3 regions of the Undibacterium sp. SXout20W genome follow, and region 1 is predicted to be linked to each of the others. Evidence: predicted binding sites of a transcription regulator. Region 1 holds the regulator's gene; each other region holds the start of a gene.

Region 1 (7,899 bases):
GCACTGGTACACTAGGCGATGTGATGAAGGAATCGATCGAGGCAGCTCGTACCGTGGTTCGTAGCCGTGCTAAACGACTTGGTATCAAGGCGGATGTTTTCGAGAAAAGTGATATCCACATTCACGTCCCTGAAGGGGCAACGCCAAAAGATGGACCATCGGCTGGTATTGCGATGACCACTGCATTGGTGTCCGTGTTTACGGGCATTCCAGTTCGCGCAGATGTGGCAATGACGGGTGAGATTACCTTGCGTGGCGAAGTGCTGCCAATCGGTGGCCTCAAAGAGAAGCTGCTGGCTGCACATCGCGGTGGCATCAAAACGGTCTTGATTCCAGAAGAGAATGCAAAAGATCTGGCAGAGATACCTGATAACGTCAAAAACAAACTGGAGATTGTGCCAGTACGTTGGATCGATAAAGTGCTGGAAATTGCGCTGGAGCGTCAACCTGAGCCCTTGCCTGAAATCGAAGCAGAAGTCGCTGCAGCTACCGCAGTAGATGCGACAAAAGATTTAACTGTAGTGAAACATTAAGCAGTAATAAGAAATCTTTTTGAAGTCTTAAAAATGCCCGATTAATTTTCGGGCATTTTTATTTTTAGAACTCGTTTTCAAGCTCGGGCTTTATTTTGAGCCCATTGCGAGTTGCCGTTATAAATATTATCTTGGTGGAAATTTATTGGCCGAGTTGATGAATGGCTAGAATGTGTTGTTCTTTTTTTGCGGGGCAAATCTAAAGGGTGGGGTAATCGGCAGAGGCTTCAAGCTATATGTTTTTCACTATTCAAAGCGGAGCTCATCTGTATGTCGGCAACTGACAACTATCGAAATAAGACTACCAAACCTACGCAGAATTTTTAACACGCTCCCGACTCTCGGCGTTGAACACATAAAAATAAGCTTTACTTTTTAGAACCTTCGAGCAATCGCAACTACATCGTAAAATTTCCTAAGTAGTGCATTACTTGAGCTTTCTTTACACAGATTTTCGAGAGAATCTGCTTCTCCAAAAAATATTGATCCCTTTGGAAGCTTAAATTTAGCAACTATTTGCTCTTGTTCATGTGGAGTATTTGGGTACCAAAAATCGCCAATGTCCTTTACACCGAATTCTATCAATTGGCGCTTATTTAAAGCCCACATACGAATAGCAGGACAACTTGGTGAAAAGACGTTGAAATTCAAAAAATCGGCACCAAAAATCTTTTTTCTATTTGATAAATAGTGTGAATAAGGTGCATACATATTTTCAGATACACCAGCTTCCTTGTATAAGTCTTGGAAATTCTCTTTCATTTTTTTAATCCCATCTAGTGCCTGTGTGTCCTTCGCTGCAGTGACGACGATTTCTGCATCTTGGTAGGCAACTGCCTTTCTTTGACCTGCCTCTTGATAATAAATAAATGGCTCGTGAACACCGATAATCGAATCTTTTAGAACAGTTTTTTTCTTTGCAGACACAAATAAAATTTGGGCGCAAGCAGAGAGGCATCTACCATCGACGATAATATTTAAGTTTCTTTTTTTCATCATTTTGGATATAGCGAAACTTGCGTCAGCGTCGCCTCCCATAGAATCAATCATTAAATCTTTTGCCATCAGGTTTGGTTCAACACTAGCTCTTAAAAGATCACCAGTATTAGGGGAAATTTGACCTATCAAACTAAGCTGACCAGTCTCTTGATCTGACATGATTGCGTTCCAATTGAGACCATTTTTCTCGCGTAGAACGTTTGGCTGGAATTTATGTTCGCAGAACGCTGGATTTGATTGCCACAATAGCAGTAGGAGCACAACAAATGGAACGATTTTTCGCATTTTAGTCTCTTTCTAATTTAGATATATGAAAGCAGTTTATTGGGGTGAAAGTTACTTTCCATTTGGTGGTAGCGTGGAAATGACAAAATAACTTTAAAATTTATTCATGCATAAAATTGTTATATTTACAACAAAAGACATATAATAGCACCATCTAAGCGAGAGATATAACGAAAGTTAAAACTTAAAAAATACAAAAAATTAATAAGTTTTTTTGCATTGAACTCTCAACGATCGCTGAACCCGATGACTATTCAGTTACCGTTATTGCAAATTAGTAGCAGGACAGCGATAAAAGGTATTTTTCAGATATTTGACTCAAAACAAAAAGTATTTTTATATTCAAAGTGGCGAGAAAGCCAGACGGAAGTGATGAATTTTGTATGGGTTTTCAGTGTTGTCACTGTATATCTGGGAGTCACTGTATTTGCGACGGGATGGCAAATGGCTATGGCTATGGCTAAATTAACTTTTATTCGACTGTTGGTTAGGTGGTCTTGTTAATTGAGTTTATCCAATGTCGTAACGTAGAGTATTTAAAACGACGGAAATCCTGACATGGTACTGTCTACATTTTTCAAAACCGTGCCAGTAAATGTAAAAAGCATCGTTGGCTTGGTTTCTTAATGCCGCCAGATTAGGCTAGGGGTGCTCGGCATTTTAAGCCGGTTAGATTTTTTGGTAGCTTGCGCCGTCTGAGTAGTGAGCGCAGTCGACAGGTCTTCAAATTATCATCACTATTGCAGTGCCGTACTGCTACATCCAATATTCAATCGAATGATTTTTGTACGGACACTTCCGATTTAATTCAACTTAATTGATGGTGGCTTAAACCCAGTTTCGCATCAAGCCGACTGCCAGACCTTCCAATGAAAAATCTGCTTCCTGATCGCTGATTTTAATGGTGGAATAATCGGGATTTTCCGGGATCAATTCGATCTGGTTGCCGGTTTTTTTGTATCGTTTTACGGTGACATCGTCGCCCAGTCTGGCGACGATAATTTGGCCATTACGGGCGCTGTCGGTTTTCTTGACTGCCAATAGATCGCCATCAAGAATGCCTGCATCACGCATCGACATGCCGCGTACCTTGAGTAAAAAATCTGGCCTCGCTGAAAATAAGGCCGGATCTACCTGGTAACTTGCTTCGATGTGCTCGCTCGCCAGAATTGGTGAGCCTGCGGCCACGCGTCCGACGAGTGGCAGGCTAAATTGTGTGATGGCTGGGTGAGATAGGTTGAATGATGTTCCAGTGATGTGGTTCGATAATTCTGACTCTAACAGGCGAATCCCGCGTGAAGTGCCTGCGGCAATTTCTATGACGCCTTTTCTGGCGAGTGCTTGCAAGTGTTCTTCTGCCGCATTGGTTGAACGAAAGCCAAGTTCGGTTGCGATTTCTGCGCGAGTCGGGGGGAAGCCGGTGTTTTGGATGGCATCCTTGATGAGATTCAGGATCTGCTCCTGGCGGGCGGTAAGCTTTAGCATGGGATGTGCCGCGCCATGATAGCGCTGTATGTATAAACAGTCTGTATTTTTATACAGTGCAGCAATATGTGCAAGGAAATTTTTAACTTAATTGGGGTTTATACAAAAGTAATCCTTGGTGTCTGGTCTGTTTCTTTGGGTTTCGCTAGGTTGCCTATGTGGTGTATTAATCAGAAAATGTTGTATAAAATTGATCAAGCCACCTTCTTTGCGCGCATTTGCTATCTATGTGCTTGAAATAATTGAATAAATTAAAAAAGTGGGTTATTATCATCGGCTTTCCTCTTCCTGCACTCGTCTTGACGCCGAGGCAGGCTATTTTTATTGTCCACAAGGAGAATATATGCGTCATTATGAAATCGTATTTATTGTACATCCCGATCAAAGCGAGCAAGTTCCTGCAATGATCGAACGTTACAAAGCTAGCGTTGTTGCACGTGGTGGTCAGGTTCACCGCGTTGAAGACTGGGGCCGTCGTCAATTGGCTTACATGATTCAAAAATTGGCTAAAGCACACTATGTTTGTATGAACATCGAGTGCGATGCAGAAACATTGCTTGAGCTGGAAACAGCATTCAAATTCAATGATGCCGTTCTGCGTCACCTGACAGTCAAAATGAAAAAAGCTGAAACAGCTCCATCACCAATGATGAAAGCCGTTCAAAAAGAAGACGCAGCGAAAGCACAACGCGTTGAAGCACCAGCTGCTTAATTTTGATTTGAAAAAGGTCGTATAAGAAGAGAGTGAACCAATTCAAGCTTGTGGCACGCATTATTGAGAAATCAGCATTGCGGTATACGCCAGCTGGAGTGCCTATTGCAGCAGCTATTCTGATGCATAGCGCAAAACAGCGAGAAGCAAACATTGAGCGAATCGTCGAGTTTGAAATTAATGCCCAGGCAGCTGGACTTATTTCTAAACAATTCAATGACTTGCCATTGGATGTTGAAACGGAATTCACTGGATTTTTAGCACGCAAAAATCGCAACAGCAAAAGTCTCGTGTTTCACATTAATGAAATCGGGACACATTTACTAGATTAGGAGCCTGACATGGCATTCGGTAAAAAATTTGATAAAAGCAAATTGAAGCAAAAGCGTCAACAACAAAATCCTTTGTTCAAGCGCAAAAAATTCTGCCGCTTCACAGCAGCACATGTAGAAAAAGTTGATTACAAAGATATCGACACATTGAAAGATTTCGTGCAAGAAAACGGCAAAATTATGCCAGCACGTTTGACTGGTACTAAAGCTTTGTACCAACGTCAAGTTGATACAGCGATTAAGCGCGCACGTTATTTAGCGTTGTTGCCTTACACTGATCTGCACACAGCGTAATTGACGACAAGTACTAGGAGAAAAATATGCAAGTTATTCTGATGGATAAAGTCGTTAATCTCGGCAACCTCGGTGATGTAGTTAAAGTAAAAGACGGTTACGCTCGTAACTTCTTGATCCCACAACGCATGGCTCGCCGTGCAACTGCAACGGCTATCGCTGAATTTGAAGCGAAGCGCGCAGAGTTGGAAAAAGCAGCAGCAGCAAAATTGGCAGCGGCTCAAGCTCAAGGCGAAAAACTGGAAGGTTCTACCGTTCAAATTTCCCAAAAAGCGGGTGTTGATGGTCGTTTGTTTGGCTCTGTTACTAACTTCGACATCGCTGAAGCGTTGGCTAAGCAAGGTGTTGCTGTTGAGAAATCGCAAGTTCGTTTGCCACAAGGTCCATTGAAAACTGTTGGCGATCACTCTGTTTCTGTTGCTTTGCATACAGACGTAGTTGTGAACGTTACTGTTGCCGTAATTGGCGAGCAAGCTTAATAAGCTGTTCTTTCAATTCAAAAAAAGCCGGGTTCGCCCGGCTTTTTTTATGGATGGAATAATTGATTTAAATTATTATCACAATGTTGTTTGATATAAACATTGCGTCGTCCTCGTTAGTTGTATCCTATCATAAGCCGATTTAGCAGGTATAATGCGCGCCATGAAAGCAGCTTCTGATCCCCAACTTGACGCCATCCGCGTCCCCCCACATTCCATTGAAGCAGAGCAATCTGTTCTCGGTGGCTTATTGCTAGATAACGCCGCATGGGACAGGATCGCCGACTTTATTGGTGAGGATGATTTTTATCGCTACGACCATCGCATCATCTTTCAATGCATGGTGAAGTTGATCAATGGTTCCAAGCCGGCGGACGTTATTACCGTCTTTGAAGCGCTCAATGGCGCTGGAAAAGCAGACGATGTTGGCGGCTTGAGTTATCTGAATGCTCTTGCGCAAAACACTCCTTCCGCAGCGAATATCCGTCGGTATGCCGAGATCGTGCGTGACCGCGGCGTGTTGCGAAAATTAATTACGGTCTCTGATGAAATCGCTGGCAACGCGTTTAATCCGCAAGGTAAAGAAGTTAAGCAAATGCTTGATGAGGCTGAATCGAAAATTTTTGCGATCGCTGAAGAGGGCTCGCGTGGCGCGCAAGGTTTCCAGGCGATTCAGCCATTACTGACGCAAGTCGTTGAGCGTATCGACGAGTTATATAACCGTGATAATCAAAACGATATTACTGGTGTGCCGACTGGTTTCGTCGATCTGGATAAAATGACTTCTGGTTTACAGCCAGGTGATTTGATTATTGTTGCCGGCCGTCCATCCATGGGTAAAACAGCTTTTTCGCTCAATATTGGTGAAAACGTCGCGATTGATAGTGGCTTGCCAGTTGCTGTATTCTCGATGGAGATGGGCGGTGCACAGTTGGCGATGCGTATGCTTGGTTCTGTCGGGCGCTTGGATCAAAGTCGTCTGCGTGTTGGTAAGTTGAGTGATGAAGATTGGCCGCGTTTAACGCACGCCATTCAAAAGATGAATGATGCACAGCTGTACATTGACGAGACGCCAGCATTAAGTTCCATTGAATTACGTGCGCGCTCACGCCGTTTGGCTCGGCAATGTGGCAAGCTAGGTTTGATTATTGTCGATTACTTACAGTTGATGTCCGCCAACGTTGCTGGTGAAAATCGTGCGACAGAGATTTCTGAGATTTCCCGAAATCTGAAGGGATTGGCAAAAGAATTAAATTGTCCGGTCATCGCGCTCTCTCAGTTAAATCGCTCACTGGAGCAACGCCCGAATAAGCGACCGGTCATGTCAGATTTGCGTGAATCTGGTGCGATTGAGCAGGATGCTGACGTGATTATGTTCATTTATCGTGATCAGGTATATAACCCTGATTCACCCGACAAAGGTACTGCAGAAATTATCATTGGTAAGCAACGTAACGGACCGATTGGCAGCGTGCGTTTGACCTTCCTCGGGGAATATACCAAGTTTGATAATTACGTTGGTTCTTTGTCGGTGTTTGGCGATAACGAATAAACGGTTTCAATAATTAGTAAATAAAAATACGTGACTAGAGTAAAGTTGGATGGATCGATGACCATCATTCATCACCCATCATCTTTCATCTATCATTAGTTTTTAAACGCATACGTTCTTACATGGCGTGTGTTTGAGTAATAACCCGATTAGTTTTCTATTTTCAGTGAGAAAAAAATGTTTGGACGCTTGATGCCTACCGAAGGCAAATTCTTTGAACTCTTTAACCAACACGCAGAATTATGCGTAAAAGGTTCAAAAGAAATGCTTGCTTTAATGACGAATTTTGATGATCTTGAAATCCGTGTGCACGCGATTGAAACCATTGAGAAGCAAGCTGATGCTGTTACATACAGCACCATAGAGTTGTTACATAAAACCTTTATAACACCATTAGATCGCGATGATATTCACAAGCTGATCACGCGCATGGATGATATTCTGGATTTGCTGGAAGATGCAGCGCAAACTATTTCCTTATATGATATTCGTGAAATTACTCCGGAAGCTAAACGCCTGGCTGAGTTATGTCTTGCTTGCTCGATGAAAGTGAAAGCTGCTGTTGCTCTGTTGAATAACATGAGTAACTCACGCGAAATTCTGACGATCTGTGAGGAAATCGATCGCCTCGAATCGGATGCTGATCACGTAATGCGTGCCGCTATGTCAAAATTGTTCCGCGACGAGCCAGACGTACGTAATCTCATAAAATTAAAAGCGATTTATGAAATCTTAGAAACAGTGACCGATCGCTGCGAAGATGTTGCCAATATTATTGAAGGCATTATTGTTGAGAATGCCTGATTGTAATGCTGACGTGTCACGATGAATGCAAAGTTTCATGTGATGCTGCACTGTTGTGAGAAGAATTTTACCCTCGCCTGAGGGTAATTAAATTAGAAGTGATTTTCCCCATGCACACCTTCCAGATTAGCATACAAGTACTTGTTTTTTTGATTGCTCTGGCAATCTTGTTTGACTTCATGAATGGTTTTCATGATGCGGCTAATGCAATTGCAACGGTCGTTTCTACAGGCGTCTTGAAGCCACAAACTGCTGTGGCGATGGCTGCTGTTTTTAATATTATTGCCGTTTTATTTTTCCCATTGACTGTTGCGGCAACGGTGGGTAAGGGTACGATAGATCCATCTATCGTTGATCAATATGTGATCTTTGGCGCTTTGATGGGCGCTGTGTTTTGGAACCTGGTTACTTGGTATTTTGGAAT
Region 2 (7,899 bases), on a different contig from region 1:
TGGCATCCCAACGATCGATATGGTGGTCGTGAATTTGTATCCGTTCCAGCAAACAGTCGCAAAAGCAGAATGCTCGCTCGAAGATGCAATTGAAAATATCGATATCGGCGGCCCAACGATGTTGCGGTCTTCAGCAAAAAACCATAAAGACGTGACTGTCATCGTCGATCCTAGCGATTACGCGATCGTCTTGGCGGAAATGAAGTCGAATCAAAACGTTGTCAGCTACGATACCAAATTTACTTTGGCGAAAAAAGTCTTCGCGCACACTGCGCAATACGATGGTGCGATCACCAACTACCTGACCAGCCTTGGTGAAGATAAAGCACATACAACACGTAGCGCGTATCCACAAACATTGAATCTGCATTTCGATAAAGTTCAAGAAATGCGTTACGGTGAAAACCCACATCAATCCGCAGCGTTTTATCGCGATCTGAAAACGGTTGATGGTGCATTAGCGAACTACAAGCAATTACAAGGCAAAGAACTGTCTTACAACAATATTGCGGATGCCGACGCAGCCTGGGAATGCGTTAAATCATTCAATGAATCTGCATGCGTGATCGTTAAACATGCCAATCCTTGTGGCGTAGCCTTAGGCCTGACACCATTTGAGGCTTACACCAAAGCACTGCAAACAGATCCGACTTCTGCGTTCGGCGGCATCATCGCATTCAACCGCGAACTTGATGGCAAAGCAGCAGAAATCGTGGCGAAGCAATTTGTTGAAGTGTTGATTGCACCGTCATTCACTGCTGAAGCAAAAGCGATTTTCGCGGCAAAACAAAACGTTCGTCTCCTGGAAATTGCTTTGGGTAATGCTGTCAATCAATACGATGTCAAACGTGTTGGTGGTGGGTTGTTAGTACAGGCACCGGATGCCAAGAACGTGTTGCAAGAAGAGCTGCGCGTCGTTTCCAGACTGCAACCAAGTCCACAACAAATGGCCGACATGATGTTTGCATGGCGCGTTGCGAAATACGTCAAATCCAATGCGATTGTCTTCTGCGGCAATGGCATGACACTTGGTGTTGGCGCGGGTCAGATGAGTCGCATTGATTCTGCCCGTATCGCTTCGATCAAAGCACAAAATGCGGGTCTGAGCCTGACTGGTTCTGCCGTCGCGTCTGACGCTTTCTTCCCGTTCCGTGATGGTTTGGACGTCGTCGTCGATGCAGGTGCAACATGCGTCATCCACCCAGGTGGTTCCATGCGCGATCAGGAAGTTATTGATGCAGCGGATGAGCGAGGTGTGGTCATGGTTTATACAGGAACACGTCATTTCCGTCATTAATCAGGCTTCATATCAGCTTCAAATCAGCTTCAAATAGGCTTCAAATAAATTGAAAGACATGGCCTCCGGCGCAAACTGGAGGCCATTTTTTTGTGCTTTGAATGAAGATTTGCCGTAGCGACATAGGATTCAGATATCATTAGCCGATCTAATTACACCCACCCATCCAGCTCGCCCAGAAAAAATAACTTCCAATGAGAATATTAGGCATAGACCCCGGCTTACGCACCACCGGTTTCGGGGTCATACAAAAGCAAGGTAACCAACTTACCTACGTCGCCTCTGGCACCATCAAAACCACAGAAGGCTCTTTACCTCAGCGCCTTAAAACCATCCTTGCCAGTGTTTCTGAAGTAGTCAATACCTACCAACCCGACTGCGCTGCGATAGAAATCGTCTTTGTTAACGTCAATCCGCAATCAACTTTACTCCTGGGTCAGGCACGCGGTGCCGCAATTTGCGCATTGGTGGCGGCAGATCTGGCAGTGGCCGAATATACCGCTCTGCAAGTCAAACAAGGCGTCGTGGGGCATGGTCGTGCAAAAAAAGAGCAAGTACAAGATATGGTGCAACGTCTTCTAAAACTATCCGGCAAACCCAGCCCCGATGCGGCCGATGCCTTAGGCGTAGCAATTTGCCATGCGCATAGTGGCGAGGCATTAGCGACGTTAAGTGCAATCGCACCGGAACTGGCGAAAAAAGGTTTACGGGTCAAAGGTGGGCGACTAATAGGCTGATGGAGGGTTGCGTCATAACAATGCATCATTTTTTCGTTTGAACCTTTGTTGCCGCATCCATTGCCTTACAATCCTCCTCGTCAAGTCAGTCAGAATCGTTTATTATCACTGTTTATTCATACAGTACGAAAGCCGTCTCATGATAGGTCGCATCGCAGGCACGCTGATAGAAAAAAATCCACCTCAATTGCTCATTGATTGCCAAGGGGTAGGCTACGAGGTTGATGTTCCCATGAGTACTTTCTACAATTTACCGGCACTCGGTGAAAAAGTCGCACTGCTGACACATTTAGCGATCCGCGAAGATGCTCATGTCTTGTTCGGATTTGGTAGCGCTGAAGAACGTTCGACATTTCGTCAATTAATCAAAATCAGTGGTGTTGGTTCACGCACCGCTCTGGCAATCCTGTCTGGTATGTCGGTAGCAGACTTGTCGCAAGCCATTACCCTGCAAGAAGCAGGCAGACTAACGCGCGTACCAGGTATCGGTAAAAAAACCGCAGAACGCTTGCTGCTTGAGCTCAAGGGCAAATTAGGCGCAGATCTCTTTAGCGGCGGTGTTGCGGTGGCCGCTGGTGATCATAGCGGCGATATTTTAAATGCCTTGTTAGCGCTTGGTTACTCCGATAAAGAAGCGACGATTGCAATGAAATCCGTACCGGCTGGGACTGGCGTTTCAGACGGTATCAAATTGGCTTTAAAAGCGCTCTCCAAAGGTTAAGCGATGAGCATACAAACCGATAATCTGTTTTCTGAACCAACTGAGACTCGAATCATTTCGGCAACACCAGTCTCTTCTAATGAAGAAGCGATTGAGCGAGCCCTCCGCCCGAAGCAACTTGACGAATATGTCGGCCAGGAAAAAATTCGCGCCCAGCTCGAAATTTTCATCACCGCCGCACGCCAACGCAAAGAAGCACTCGATCACACCTTACTGTTTGGACCGCCAGGTTTAGGTAAAACGACGCTGGCACATATTATTGCCCGCGAAATGGGGGTTAATTTACGCCAAACTTCCGGCCCTGTATTAGAACGTGCTGGCGATTTGGCCGCCCTGCTCACCAATCTGGAAGCCAACGACGTCTTATTTATTGACGAAATTCATCGCCTGTCACCCGTCGTTGAAGAAATTTTATATCCGGCGCTTGAAGACTATCAAATCGATATTATGATCGGCGAAGGCCCGGCTGCACGCTCAGTCAAACTTGATTTGCAGCCATTCACGCTAGTAGGAGCGACAACGCGGGCTGGTATGCTCACTAATCCACTACGGGATCGTTTTGGTATCGTGGCCCGTCTCGAATTCTACACTCCAGAACAATTAACCCGTATCGTCACCCGCTCCGCTTCATTACTCAACGCGCCCATCCACGAAGACGGCGCCCGCGAAATTGCCAATCGAGCGCGAGGAACACCGCGTATCGCCAATCGCCTATTGCGGCGCGTCCGTGATTACGCTGAGGTCAAAGGTAATGGCGACATTACCAAAGATATCGCTGATGCGGCACTAAAAATGCTGGATGTGGATACAGTAGGCTTTGATCTGATGGATAGAAAACTGCTAGAAGCGATTTTATTCAAATTTGGTGGTGGCCCAGTCGGTCTGGACAACGTCGCCGCGGCAATTGGCGAAGAGCGCGACACAATTGAGGACGTGCTCGAACCGTACCTCATACAACAAGGCTACCTGCAACGTACGCCGCGTGGGCGGATAGCAACCACATTGGCCTATGAGCATTTTGGCATCAGTGCGCCGAATAACACTTCTAACTTGTAATATTCGCGAAAGAAGCGAGGAAGAAGCGCGAAATTAGCAAGGAATAAGAGAGGCATAAGCCAAGAATATGCGCCCGTCCTTTGTAAATTCGGCAGGTAATTACGTTCGCTTTTCGAATTTATTTCTCCCCTGCTTCAGGCTCTTCGCGAATTGATTGCCCAAGAAAAAAGCACCCGAAGGTGCTTTTTTCTCGTTCTTCACATCAACAGGCTTACGCCTGCGAATGATTAGAATGTATGACGAATACCGAAGTTTGCCAAGTAGTCGCTTGCGCCTTTAGAAGCAGCCAGACCGCCACCATTAACGTTTGCGTCGTTAGATACTTTAGACAAAGAACCGTACAGGTTAGTACGCTTGGACAATGCATGAGTTGCACCGATAGCGTATTGTGTGCTGTTACCGTTAGCAACGTTGTCAGTCAAACGTGCAGCTGTTGCCAAAATTGCGTCAGCTGGTGTCACTGGCACTGTTACGCCAAATGTGAAACCTTTTTGATCGATACTGCCGTCGTCTTTTTTGTCTTTGGAGTAACCAAATGCACCTTTAGCTACGCCGAAGTCGTAAGTTGCGCCAACCAAAATAGATTTCAATGCTACGTCCTTAGCATCGTTAGCTGTGTAATAAACACCACCAACGAACAATGGACCAGCTGCGTATTGAGCGCTAACGCCTAAAGAGCGGTTAGCTGCGTTATCGCCAGCAACTTCACCAGCGCCGTACAATGCCATTGCGCTGAAGCCAGAGATGTCGTTAGATTGATAGCTAACGCTGTTGTTTACGCGCCATGCACTAGCGGACAAGAAACCAAATACACCACCAGTAGATGTGGATGCACCAGCGTGACCGGAAGTGAATCCCAGATCAAATGGGTCAACTGCGTCGAAGAAGTAGAATTGTGGTGTGTATTGACGACCAGCTTTAACTGTACCGAAGTCACCAGTCAAACCAACCCATGATTGACGACCGAATGTCAGGCCACCTTGGGATGCGCCGCTGTCAGCAAGGATACCAGCTTCGATATCAAAAATTGCTTTCAAACCGCCGCCCAGATCTTCAGTACCTTTGAAACCCAGACGTGAACCAGATTGCTCACCGCTGTCGATTGCGTATTTTTTACCAGCGCCGTTGCTTTCAGCTTGGAAAGCCATATCTACAACACCGTAGATAGTTACGTTAGATTGCGCTTGAGCTGCGCCAGAGATAGCTGCCAATACTGACAGAGCGATTAGTGATTTTTTCATTTTTTTCTCCAAAGGATTTGAATACAAAACAACTACATGAAGCACGAGACGGTCTATGCAAACAAAACTACGACGGGTCGTGCTAATACTTAAAACTACTAATTCAGCAAATAAGAAGTTAACGTATTTGACCAAATATGACCGCCCTCAGCCAAGCAAAATCGCGCTTAATGACAGAGGTTGGGCTAAAAATGTCTCGCATTCGCAACGAAAATTATCAAAAAAGTAATTTTTTTGTGCATTTTGTCCAAAAGCAGCTTTCCCGATATTTTTTAAAAGAATTCAAAAAAAGTAATCATGGAAAATAAAAAAATAAAAGCCTCAATATTGAGGCTTTTATATATTGCGAAACTCTCGTTTCGGCAAATTAAATTTAACTTAGAATGAGTGCAAAACACCCACTGCGGAGCGAACAGCTGAGGAATTACCGGCGGCGATGATACCTAAAGCTAAGCTTGTATCTTGCGAATTAGCAGATCCAGCTTTTGCATAAGTCAATGATGCATAGGCTGTTGTGCGCTTACTCAACGCATATTTTCCTAACAGAACATATTGATCAGCCTTACCATCCAACAAACCACCGACATCACCGGAACGCTTCGTATCATAGTAAGCGGCAGTGATCGTTGATTGCTGAGACAGTGAATAATCGACACCTGCACCAATCACGACGATCTTACGTTGATCTGCATTTAAGGCTAAAGTCGCTGAAACAGGGATCAAAATCTTACCGTCGACTTGGGTTTGCGCATAGGTAAAGTTCAGTTTGACTTCTGGTGTTACATAGTATTTCAAACCTAATGCGAGGCCTGACAAAGTTGCATTGCTGGTTGAGTCATTCAATTTAGCGTAAGAAACGGCCGCACCATTTTTGCCATCAGTGAAGAATGCTGAAGCGCCCATATAACGGCTAGCGGCAACATTACCGGCCTGTTCACCCGCACCATACATCAGACCCACACCAAAACCGTTCATGTTTTGGAAAGGCGATACATATTTAATGGAGTTGTCCTGACGCAATGCAGTACCACCCTGGTTGGTACCGAAGCCACCAAACAAAGAACCCGCATTCAATGCACTAAACATCACGTTCGGGTTACTACCGGCATGTGCCAGACCCATAGGATCAGCCAGACCAACGGAGTCCACACCAAGGATGTTGTTACGACCAGCAGTTACCGTACCGAAGTCACCAGAGAGACCTACCCATGACAAACGATCGAACAATGATGTGCCGCTACCAGCCTGCGTGAATGAATTCCCGCCAAACCCAGCACCAGCAGCGCCAGTATCATTCGCGAGTGTACCTTCCAAATTGAAGATGGCTTTTGTACCGCCGCCAAGATCTTCGCTACCTTTGATACCCCAGCGCGATGTCAACAATTGACCTGCATCGAGAGTCAGTTTGTTACCGCCAGTCGCAGTTTGATTGGTGTTATACATCACCGCAGCATCAATAATGCCGTAGACGGTAACGTTCGATTGTGCGGATGCGCTAGCAGCAAATGCACTCAGTACAGCAAATGCGATCAGTGATTTTTTCATTGTGTCAGTCTCCAAATTTTTCAGGTAAGCCGTTTATGGAAGGAACTCTAGGTGGTTCATTTTCATTAGGTGTAGCAATCAAGCAAAACTTCGAAACCTATCGATTCTGAAGCTAGTGCTGATTGAATCAAACTAGTTGAATTTGAGCAAAGCAAATTTACGAACGATCGTATTTAAACGAATAAAATGTGGCGAACCCACAACAAACTTAAAATTTCAAAATCAAGGTAAAAAATATTTACACAAAATTTAGCATCACCTTAAGGTAGCTCAATTTCAAGCCCACTATGACAAGCAGCGAACTGTTCTACAATAGCAAGAATTACAGCCATTTCAAGTCTCACTATGCCTTTACCTCATCCTGATCGCCTGCTATTGGCATTTGATCGTGCTCTGCGTACCGTTTCTGCACAGGCAAAAAGTTCACGCCCGAATCCCGCTGCGCACATCACGACTGAAAATTTGACTGAAAAAGAGCAGCAGCACAGTGCAGGTCTCATGCGTGTGAATCATGTTGGCGAAATTTGCGCACAGGCACTATACGATGCGCAAAGCAGCTTTTCGCACACGCCCGTGGTCACACATCAGCTACAGCATTCGTGCATCGAGGAAGAAGACCATCTGGCCTGGACAGCCCATAGGCTAAAGGAACTCAACTCGCACACCAGCTTCATGAATCCTCTTTGGTATGCAGGTGCCTATGCTTGTGGCGTCATTGCAGCAAAATGCGGCGACGCAGCAAGTCTCGGCTTTGTGGTTGAAACCGAACGTCAGGTGGAAGCGCACCTCGCCAGTCATTTGCAAGCACTGCCTTTGAATGACAGTAAGTCACGAGCAATCGTCGAGCAAATGCGCGTCGATGAAATCGCTCACGGTGCGGCAGCGCAGGCACTTGGCGCCAGCAAACTACCGTTACCCGTACGGGTAGGTATGCAATGCATGGCAAAGATCATGACAACGACGGCGTATTACATATAGACAATAAGGACACTATGTCTGACGCCGAAGAATCCTGTTGCGCATCAAGGCTGTGCGTAAAGAGACTTGGATTAATCAGTCTAATAACGTCTTGGATGTTGAACGACATTCTTTTGCAATCTTAATATGAGATTGCGAGATTGCGAGATTGCGAGATTGCGGGATTGTGTTATCACAGTTTATCAAACGCGCTCATCCCAGCTTTTCTCCCGCTCGCGGGAGAAAAGTTAAAGCGGATGACCTGGGATATAAACCAAGGCATTAGCAATGAGCAATATTTATTGCTCACGAACCCAAACTTGCGAACGTCCCAAAAATGGGGTG
Region 3 (7,899 bases), on a different contig from region 1:
GCAACGGTCTCTGCGAGTCTGGCCCAATTGCATGCAAATCAGCCAGTAAATATTGGTACGCCATTACCAAATTATTCGATGATGGTGATCGCCGCAGATGTAGAAGAAAATGGCTTACGTCTTTTACCTTTTGGTGAAACGGGTGAATTATGTATTTCAGGCCCTGGCGTGGCAATTGGGTATCTTGGGCGACCTGAGCTAACCGCGGAAAAATTTTTGCACAATCCTTGGGCAAGTAATGACAACGAACACCGCCTTTATCGCACAGGAGATCTCGCATGCATCCAAGCCGATGGCAGTATTCAGTGTTTGGGGCGCGCAGATGATCAGGTGAAAATACGTGGTTTCCGTGTGGAGCTTGGTGAAATTGAGGCTGTACTTGCACAAGAATCTGGCGTGGGTACAGTTGCGGTAATACTTCGACAAGATCAGGGTATTGACCAGATCATGGCGTTTATCGTTCGTGATGAGACAGCATCAGATCAATCACACAAAGGGCGTTCTGATGCCGAATTCAAGGCGTTCTTACGTGCGAAGTTAAGCCAGTTATTACCCCCGTACATGGTGCCATCAAGATTTGAGTTTTTGACCGAAGTGCCGCGACTTACTTCTGGAAAAATTGATCGAAATACACTTAAAAAAATGGAGCTGGCTGTTGCAGCTAGTTCTGGTGAGTCCGATATTCCTGAGAATCAAACAGAAGAAGTTTTATTCTCGGCGTTAAACAGCCTATTCCCCGGGCAAGCAATCCGGCGTGACGCTGATTTTTTTGCTGATCTGGGCGGTCATTCGCTGATGGCTGCGCGACTGGTTTCCGTATTACGAAAAAGCAGTCGTTTTGCCTATTTTAAAATTGCCGATATTTACCAACAACGTAGTATCGGTAAGATTGCTGAATTATTAGAAGCGGCAGGCGCTGTTCAGGATGTTTCACATGAAGAACAAAGCAGTTGGACGCCACCGCCAACCTGGAAACGTTGGGTATGTGGCGCGGCGCAGGCCTTGGTAATTCCGTGGTTAGTGGCGATCCGCATGGTGCAATGGTTAGCACCATTTTTTACCTATCATTTTTTAACAGGTGATCCTGACGATTCAAATACCAAAGCTATTTTACTTTCCGTTGCTACCTTTTTGCTGTTGACGTTGGCAGAGTTTGGCATAGCCATCGCCGGTAAATGGCTTATTGTGGGTCGATTGAAAGCAGGACGTTATCCTTTATGGGGAATCGCTTACTTCCGTTGGTGGTTGGCTGACCGTTTAATTGAAGCGGCGCCGACCTATATGTTGAGCGGGTCGTCATTGTATCCTTTGTGGTTACGTGCGTTAGGAGGGAAAGTCGGAAACGATGTCACGATCGGCTCTATCACATTGCGCGCGCCAGATTTAATCGATTTGGCGGATGGCGTCAGCATTGGTAGCGCAGTCAATCTCGAAAATGCGCGAGTTCAACACGGTGAGCTTATTCTCGGCACAATTTGCATGAGAGAGAATGCTTATGCCGGTTCTTATTCCGTGTTGGAAGGAAATGTAATTTTGGAAGCTGGTGCCCATCTGGATGGTCAATCGGCTTTGGCGGATGGCAATGTAATTCCTGCCAATCGGGTGTGGAAAGGGTCGCCTGCTAAAGACTTTTCAGCTTTTGATCACTCTGTATTACCGCCGCGACCTCATTTATCAAACGCACGTTCCATTGGTGAGTTCTTATTTTTTGTCGCTGGTGCGCTCCTCATTGGTTCACTATTTTTCGTTCCTGTGTTCCCAAGCTTTGTCATCATTGACTGGTTTGATAACGTAGATACATTTCCTTGGCTGCAAAGTAGTTCAATACCATTTCAATTGAGTAAATATTTTATTCTTGCGTTTCCTGCGACTGCCATCTTAATTATATGCACAGCGTTGCTTTCTGCAGGAATTCGTTGGTTCATTTTACCTAGATTAAAACCCGGTATATACAAGGTGCATGGCAATACTTATTGCCAGAAATGGTTAGTAAATCAAATTCAGGAATCAAGTTTGCACGTCTTGCACGGGATTTATGCGACGGTCTATGCACCGGTTTGGTATCGTATGCTTGGTGCCAAAGTTGGCAAAGGGGCAGAGATATCAACGGCATTGGGCGTGGTTCCCGATATGTTGACGTTAGGGGATGAAACGTTTATTGCTGATGCTGTTTTGTTGGGCGATGAAGAAATCGATGCGGGCTGGATGCAAATGCAGCCGACAGTGATTTCCCGACGCAGTTTTGTAGGGAATGGCGCATACATTCCAGATGGCACCGTATTGCCAGAAAATGTCCTGATTGGCGTCCATAGCTGCGCACCTGCAAACGCACTGATACATGCAGGCGATACCTGGCTGGGTTCTCCAGCCATCCATTTGCCTGCGCGTGAAGAAACCAAGGGCTTTCCAGAAAATTTGACATTTAAGCCGTCGATTCTCAGACGAATTGGGCGAGGACTGGTAGAAGCGTTTAGGATCATTTCACCGCATGCAATTGTGATTGCCGTTGGCTATACCGTGGTCTTGAATTTAATGCCACTGGCAGGCGATGATCGTTGGCTGGAAGTCTTTTTTTATTTGCTTGTTGCTGGCTTGTTTTATGGTGTCGGTAGTTTTGGCTTTGTACTCGTGCTTAAATGGCTGTTAATTTACCGCTACAAGAAAGCCAGCGTCCCAATGTGGACGCCATTCGTCTGGCTTTCAGAAGGTATTACCAATATGTATGAAGGCATAGCGATTCCTAATTTCATGCGCTATTTGCGCGGCACGCCATGGCTACCGATCGCCTTTAAACTCCTTGGATGCAAAATAGGAAAAGGGGTTTATCTAGACACAACTGACATTACGGAATTTGATTGCGTCAGCATTGGGGATTACACAGAAATTAATGCCCTGGCCTGCCCTCAAACGCATTTATTTGAAGACCGCGTGATGAAGGTTGATCACGTGATTATTGGTGAACGCGTTTATATGGGGCCACGTAGCTCAGTATTGTATGGCGCAGAAGTTGGCAATGGCGCTAGCTTGGGATCATTAACCTTAGTGATGAAAGGTGAATTTATTCCTGCCAATTCGAGTTGGCGTGGATGCCCGGCCGCGATGACTGGCACTTAATTTGTTATTTATCGTCTATGGAAAACGCTCTTTCTGCATTTTTATGGCCTCTCCAGTCACAAGCTGCACTGGGGAGCTTTGCAGAAAATAAAATTGTCGTTATCCATCACAAAATTCCCAAAAACATGCCACGCGATGCAGTCAGACAGCATGTGCGTTTGGCAATCACAGAATTTTTGCTCGCGGCGCTGCCCTGCCCTGCTGATCAATTGCGTATCACAAGCGTGGTTGGCGAAGGTTTGTTCGTCTCATTGGGTGCCAACGAGTTATACGTTTCTACTAGCTATGAGGCTGAAATTGCTGTCGCCGCAATTAGCTGTATCGGACCGATAGGTATTGATATCATGTCAAACGCCCCGCAAACAGGCTGGGAAGATATCGCTACACTCTATTTAGGTGAACAAAAAACGTCTGAACTTCAGCAAACGCCTCTACATTTGCAGGCAACGAAATTCGCGCACTCGTGGACGCAACTCGAAGCAAAATTTAAATGTGCGGGGCTTGCGCTGACAGAATACGAACATCAAAAAATACCTTTGTTTATCAATAGGTTCTCCGACATCCAGTTATATGCAGTGAGTGTGCCAGTCCAATATATCGCCAGCCTCGCATTGCGAGTAACATCTTCTGAGAATTTGAAAACGCAATAAGCCTCGGTAACCGTTATTTTCTGCGCAGCTACATTGGGGATTTACTTCGGCTAGTTAGGGTTAAATTCAATCATCACTTTGGTTTGCCCAGTTTGTTTCAACGATACATCACTGTCATCTAACTCTGCGAGTTCAGCGTTGCATTTAAAATAACATTTATTCTATAACTTACGATCATTATTAAGTCAGGTATTCGTCAATGCAAAAAAACGTTTGATGGCTCGTTAGCAATCAGAAATTTACCCATCCTAATCAAATTTGAACTCTTATGGTGCGCGGCTACCAAATCGAATCTTTAGTCTGGTAGATTAATAGATTGCAATGGAATTATGTTTAACCACTCATGGTTAATATGCCTGTGACGCCGTATCTTTCGCTCACAAAAATAAACTCACTTATCCACTATTCAAGACACTATGATAAAAATGCTCAAATTTGTTTCATTTCTTATTCTAATGTTTAGTTCGATGTCTATGAGCGCGCAGAACATTGATAGTGCACCCATTGCATCGACAATGCCGTCTGTGCAATCAGGTAGGATTGAGCGCCTGCCGCTGTTTCCATCCAAGTATGTAGATCCGCGCAATATCGATGTCTGGTTGCCGGCAAATTACAATCCCAAAAAGCGCTATAACGTGCTGTATATGCATGACGGGCAAATGCTCTATGACGCCTCTACAACCTGGAATAAAAAAGCATGGCATGTCGATCAGGCGGTGACTAAACTCGTCAATAGCGGTCAATTGCCGGACACCATTATTGTAGGGGTTTGGAATATCGCGCCTTTGCGTCACAGTGAATATTTTCCTGAAAAAGCGCTGCAATGGATTGCGGAGCCAACTCGCGGTCGTCTGATTGAAAAAGGCCTCCAAGGAAAAGCGCGCGCGGATAACTATTTGCGTTTTCTAGTGGAAGAACTCAAGCCTGCCATTGATCGCCAGTTTTCCACCTTGCCTGATCGTGACCATACGATGATCATGGGGTCAAGTATGGGGGGGCTGATTTCTATTTACGCTATCAGCGAATATCCGGAAGTGTTTGGCGGTGCCGCATGTCTGTCAACGCATTGGCCGGGCACTTTTGAAGCCAACGCATCGGTTCCTTTGGCTTTTTTTAATTACTTGCAATTGCATTTACCAGATCCTGCACATCACCGTATTTACATGGATCGTGGCACGGCAACACTGGATTCTTTATATGCGGTACCACAGCCATTTGTTGACCTGATTGTGCGAGAAAAAGGCTACGACGATAAGCACTTTATAAGCCGTGTTTTTGAGGGAGCAAAACATGATGAATCAGATTGGTCTATCCGGCTTGAGCTGCCACTGAAATTCATTGCCAGCGGACAGCTTGTGAATTGATTGAGTGCTGCTCTACTTCTTTGCGAGCTCTAACTATAAAGTAAAAGGAACTTCATATGCGTAAAAATACGCCGCATAAAAGTGCAAAAGTGATCATTGCAATATTATCGCTATCGGTTTCTTTGTCTTTAATGGCTGGTAATAATGGGGCATTTCAGTCATCTAAGCCAATCGCACGCGTGGAATACTGGCAGCAACGTCAGATTCAGATTGAGCAACTTCTCTTGGACAAGCCTGCGTTATCGAAAGTGAAATTACTCTTTTTGGGGGATTCCATTACGGATTTCTGGATGATGGGCGAAGATCTCTGGGTTCAAAGCCAATGGCATGGCAAGAGAATTTGGGACGAAAGCTTCATTGGCACTCCACCTGAAAATACCGCACAAAATTTCGGCATTTCCGGAGATCGCACCGAGCACATTCTTTATCGCATACAGCCTAAAAAAGATGGTGGACTTGGTGAACTGGATAGCCCCGAATTAAACCCCGACTACATTATTATCATGTTGGGAATCAATAATTCATGGGCTCCCGAATATCCGGTTACGGATAGCATCTATGAGGGTGTCAGCACCGTTGTGCGCACCGTACATAAACTCAAACCTCATGCACACATCATTCTTGAATCAATCCTGCCAACCAATGATCCTGTAAAAAATGCGAACGTCGTCAAGCCTGTCAATCAACGTCTTGCAGCATTAATCATAAGCACTGAATTTTCAGGAAGCGTTTCTTATCTTGATTTATATCCCGCATTTATTGATGTCAGCGGAAAACAGATAGCAAACTATTTTGTACAAGATGGCTTACATCCTAATGAGAACGGTTACCAGGTCTGGCGTGATAAATTGTTACCATTTATGACCAGTGACCGCAAAAAGCGTTCTCAAAATCAGCATTAAGTTGGCATTGATTGCGCTGATGATAAAGCGTATCGACTCCATGACTGAGCTCTTTTACGCCAGATAACTTTTTATCTGGCGGGAGCCACTGAACTTTGTAGCCTGTCGCTGCGATGCTCAGATAATTCATACATGCTGAATGTGTACGTGATCTAAGCAAGCAACTTAATTACGCAACTTAATTAAGCAACTTGATAAAAATTACCAGTTTGCTTTAGACAAAATAATCAACCACTTTTTGCAAAATAGCACCTCCAGATGCCCTGCCTGAACACCTGTGGAGCAATCAAGCACAGGGTTGACATGGTAAGCGCGTTGTCTGAAATCGCGGCAAACAAAAATCTCACGGCGACCTAAGCGCATCAAAAAAGAAGTTGGTGCAAATTGCAAACTAAACCGTGTGTCAAATGTTTGTTCCAGGTGTGCCATGATAAATCTCCGTCTCAGTTGATAATGCAAAAATATCAGTAAGGACATCATTGAGAACTTCTAATCTTCACTCAGATCAACGTTTGTCCATGAAATGAACTGTAACACAAAATACTGTATATGCAATCAGTAAATTGTTTAATGTTGTTTAACGTAGACACTCAAAAAAATCATTAAAAAACACCAAGAAGCTTACTGGCATTAGGTTTTAAGGGTTTTTTCACTTTTCTAAAAAAATCTTTTTGAAGTTTGGATAGCCAAGTAATATACTGTATATTCATTCAGTATTTATTCAGTATTCATTACTATGTTGTCTCAGTCCCCCTTATCCTATCGTCACTCTCTTGCTCAACCCGGGATCGAAAATCACCATCCCGACGTTTGGCGCGCATCGCAATTAGCACGCGATCAGGGGACTACCGTAAATAGTGGATTTATCGCTTTAAACCGGGAATTGCCTGGTGGTGGCTGGCCGTTGGGACAACTAATAGAAATTTTGATTGCAGAAGCCGGCATTGCAGAATTCAAATTATTATTACCGTCACTAAAACATCTGGGTAAGCGCCCGATTGCTTTACTGGCACCGCCACATATTCCTTATGCATGCGCCTATCAAGGCGATGCATCCGAGCCACTTTCTCTATTGTGGATCGCTGGCAAGAAACATAGTGATCAGTTATGGTCCGCAGAACAAATTCTAAAAAATGGCAGCTGTGGCGCATTACTCCTCTGGCAAACGCAAATCAAAACAGAGGTATTAAGACGACTACATTTAATGGCACAAAAATCCCAAACCTTATTTTTTGTTATACGACCATTAAATGCAGCACAATCCCCCTCGCCAGCTATTTTACGTATTGCCTTAACCCCCAAAGCGTCAGGCCTACAAATCGATATTCTGAAACGGCGCGGTGCGGCCAGTGAAACACCTTTATTTTTATATATCAACGACCACCCTTACCTTTCAACCCGTCGTGTTGAAACAGTGCCGCTATTTGCCGAAGATATCTACCATCAGAGTAGTAATCGATACGAATTACCTACGATAATTCAACAAAAAAAGATCAACATCATTTAAGGCTGTGCCATGTCAAGCAAGCCTCAACCACGACCAGTTCAAGATTCACAAAAATCAATGTCACTATCTCAGACAAGAGAGTCGATGTGGATTGCCGTTCATTTACCATCCCTTGAGATGGAAGTGTTTGTGCCTCACTGGCAACAAGCTGAAAGTGCATCCGCTGTCGTCGTTTTAAAGCAAAACCGTGTGATCGCTATGTCTGCTGTCGCGCTGCAAGCGGGCGTTCGTTTCGGTATGCGCCGTGGAGGCGTACAAATGCTGATACCTGAAGTGCAGATTTTTATGCAAGATAGCATTAGAGAGTCCGCCGCTTTATCTGCAGTTGCACTCGCTCTGCTTCGCTATACGCCGCAAGTCAG

Evidence for each region. The regulator LexA, encoded in region 1, represses DNA repair genes until DNA is damaged. The targets are predictions, from matches to a motif close to ACTGTATNNNNATACAGT.
Region 2: the regulator LexA is predicted to act here: its motif matches at 2,142-2,159, upstream of ruvA (Holliday junction branch migration protein RuvA).
Region 3: the regulator LexA is predicted to act here: its motif matches at 6,728-6,745, upstream of imuA (translesion DNA synthesis-associated protein ImuA).

Annotation. Positions count from the first base shown of each region.
Region 1 covers NZ_JBMPPH010000013.1:29,189-37,087, reverse strand. The annotation lists gene lon (endopeptidase La) at 1-533, shown strand, start outside; gene ACO0K1_RS09060 (ATP-dependent Clp protease proteolytic subunit) at 909-1,691, opposite strand; gene lexA (transcriptional repressor LexA) at 2,646-3,302, opposite strand; gene rpsF (30S ribosomal protein S6) at 3,646-4,014, shown strand; gene priB (primosomal replication protein N) at 4,047-4,346, shown strand; gene rpsR (30S ribosomal protein S18) at 4,356-4,640, shown strand; gene rplI (50S ribosomal protein L9) at 4,667-5,119, shown strand; gene ACO0K1_RS09030 (replicative DNA helicase) at 5,283-6,671, shown strand; gene ACO0K1_RS09025 (DUF47 domain-containing protein) at 6,849-7,475, shown strand; gene ACO0K1_RS09020 (inorganic phosphate transporter) at 7,586-7,899, shown strand, end outside.
Region 2 covers NZ_JBMPPH010000014.1:49,617-57,515, forward strand. The annotation lists gene purH (bifunctional phosphoribosylaminoimidazolecarboxamide formyltransferase/IMP cyclohydrolase) at 1-1,297, shown strand, start outside; gene ruvC (crossover junction endodeoxyribonuclease RuvC) at 1,492-2,034, shown strand; gene ruvA (Holliday junction branch migration protein RuvA) at 2,174-2,755, shown strand; gene ruvB (Holliday junction branch migration DNA helicase RuvB) at 2,759-3,811, shown strand; gene ACO0K1_RS09585 (porin) at 4,039-5,052, opposite strand; gene ACO0K1_RS09590 (porin) at 5,431-6,597, opposite strand; gene coq7 (2-polyprenyl-3-methyl-6-methoxy-1,4-benzoquinone monooxygenase) at 6,943-7,575, shown strand; gene ACO0K1_RS09600 (DUF2147 domain-containing protein) at 7,854-7,899, opposite strand, start outside.
Region 3 covers NZ_JBMPPH010000038.1:4,676-12,574, reverse strand. The annotation lists gene ACO0K1_RS15975 (Pls/PosA family non-ribosomal peptide synthetase) at 1-3,114, shown strand, start outside; gene ACO0K1_RS15970 (4'-phosphopantetheinyl transferase superfamily protein) at 3,132-3,764, shown strand; gene ACO0K1_RS15965 (alpha/beta hydrolase) at 4,238-5,128, shown strand; gene ACO0K1_RS15960 (SGNH/GDSL hydrolase family protein) at 5,185-6,030, shown strand; gene ACO0K1_RS15955 (hypothetical protein) at 6,232-6,459, opposite strand; gene imuA (translesion DNA synthesis-associated protein ImuA) at 6,767-7,537, shown strand; gene ACO0K1_RS15945 (Y-family DNA polymerase) at 7,547-7,899, shown strand, end outside.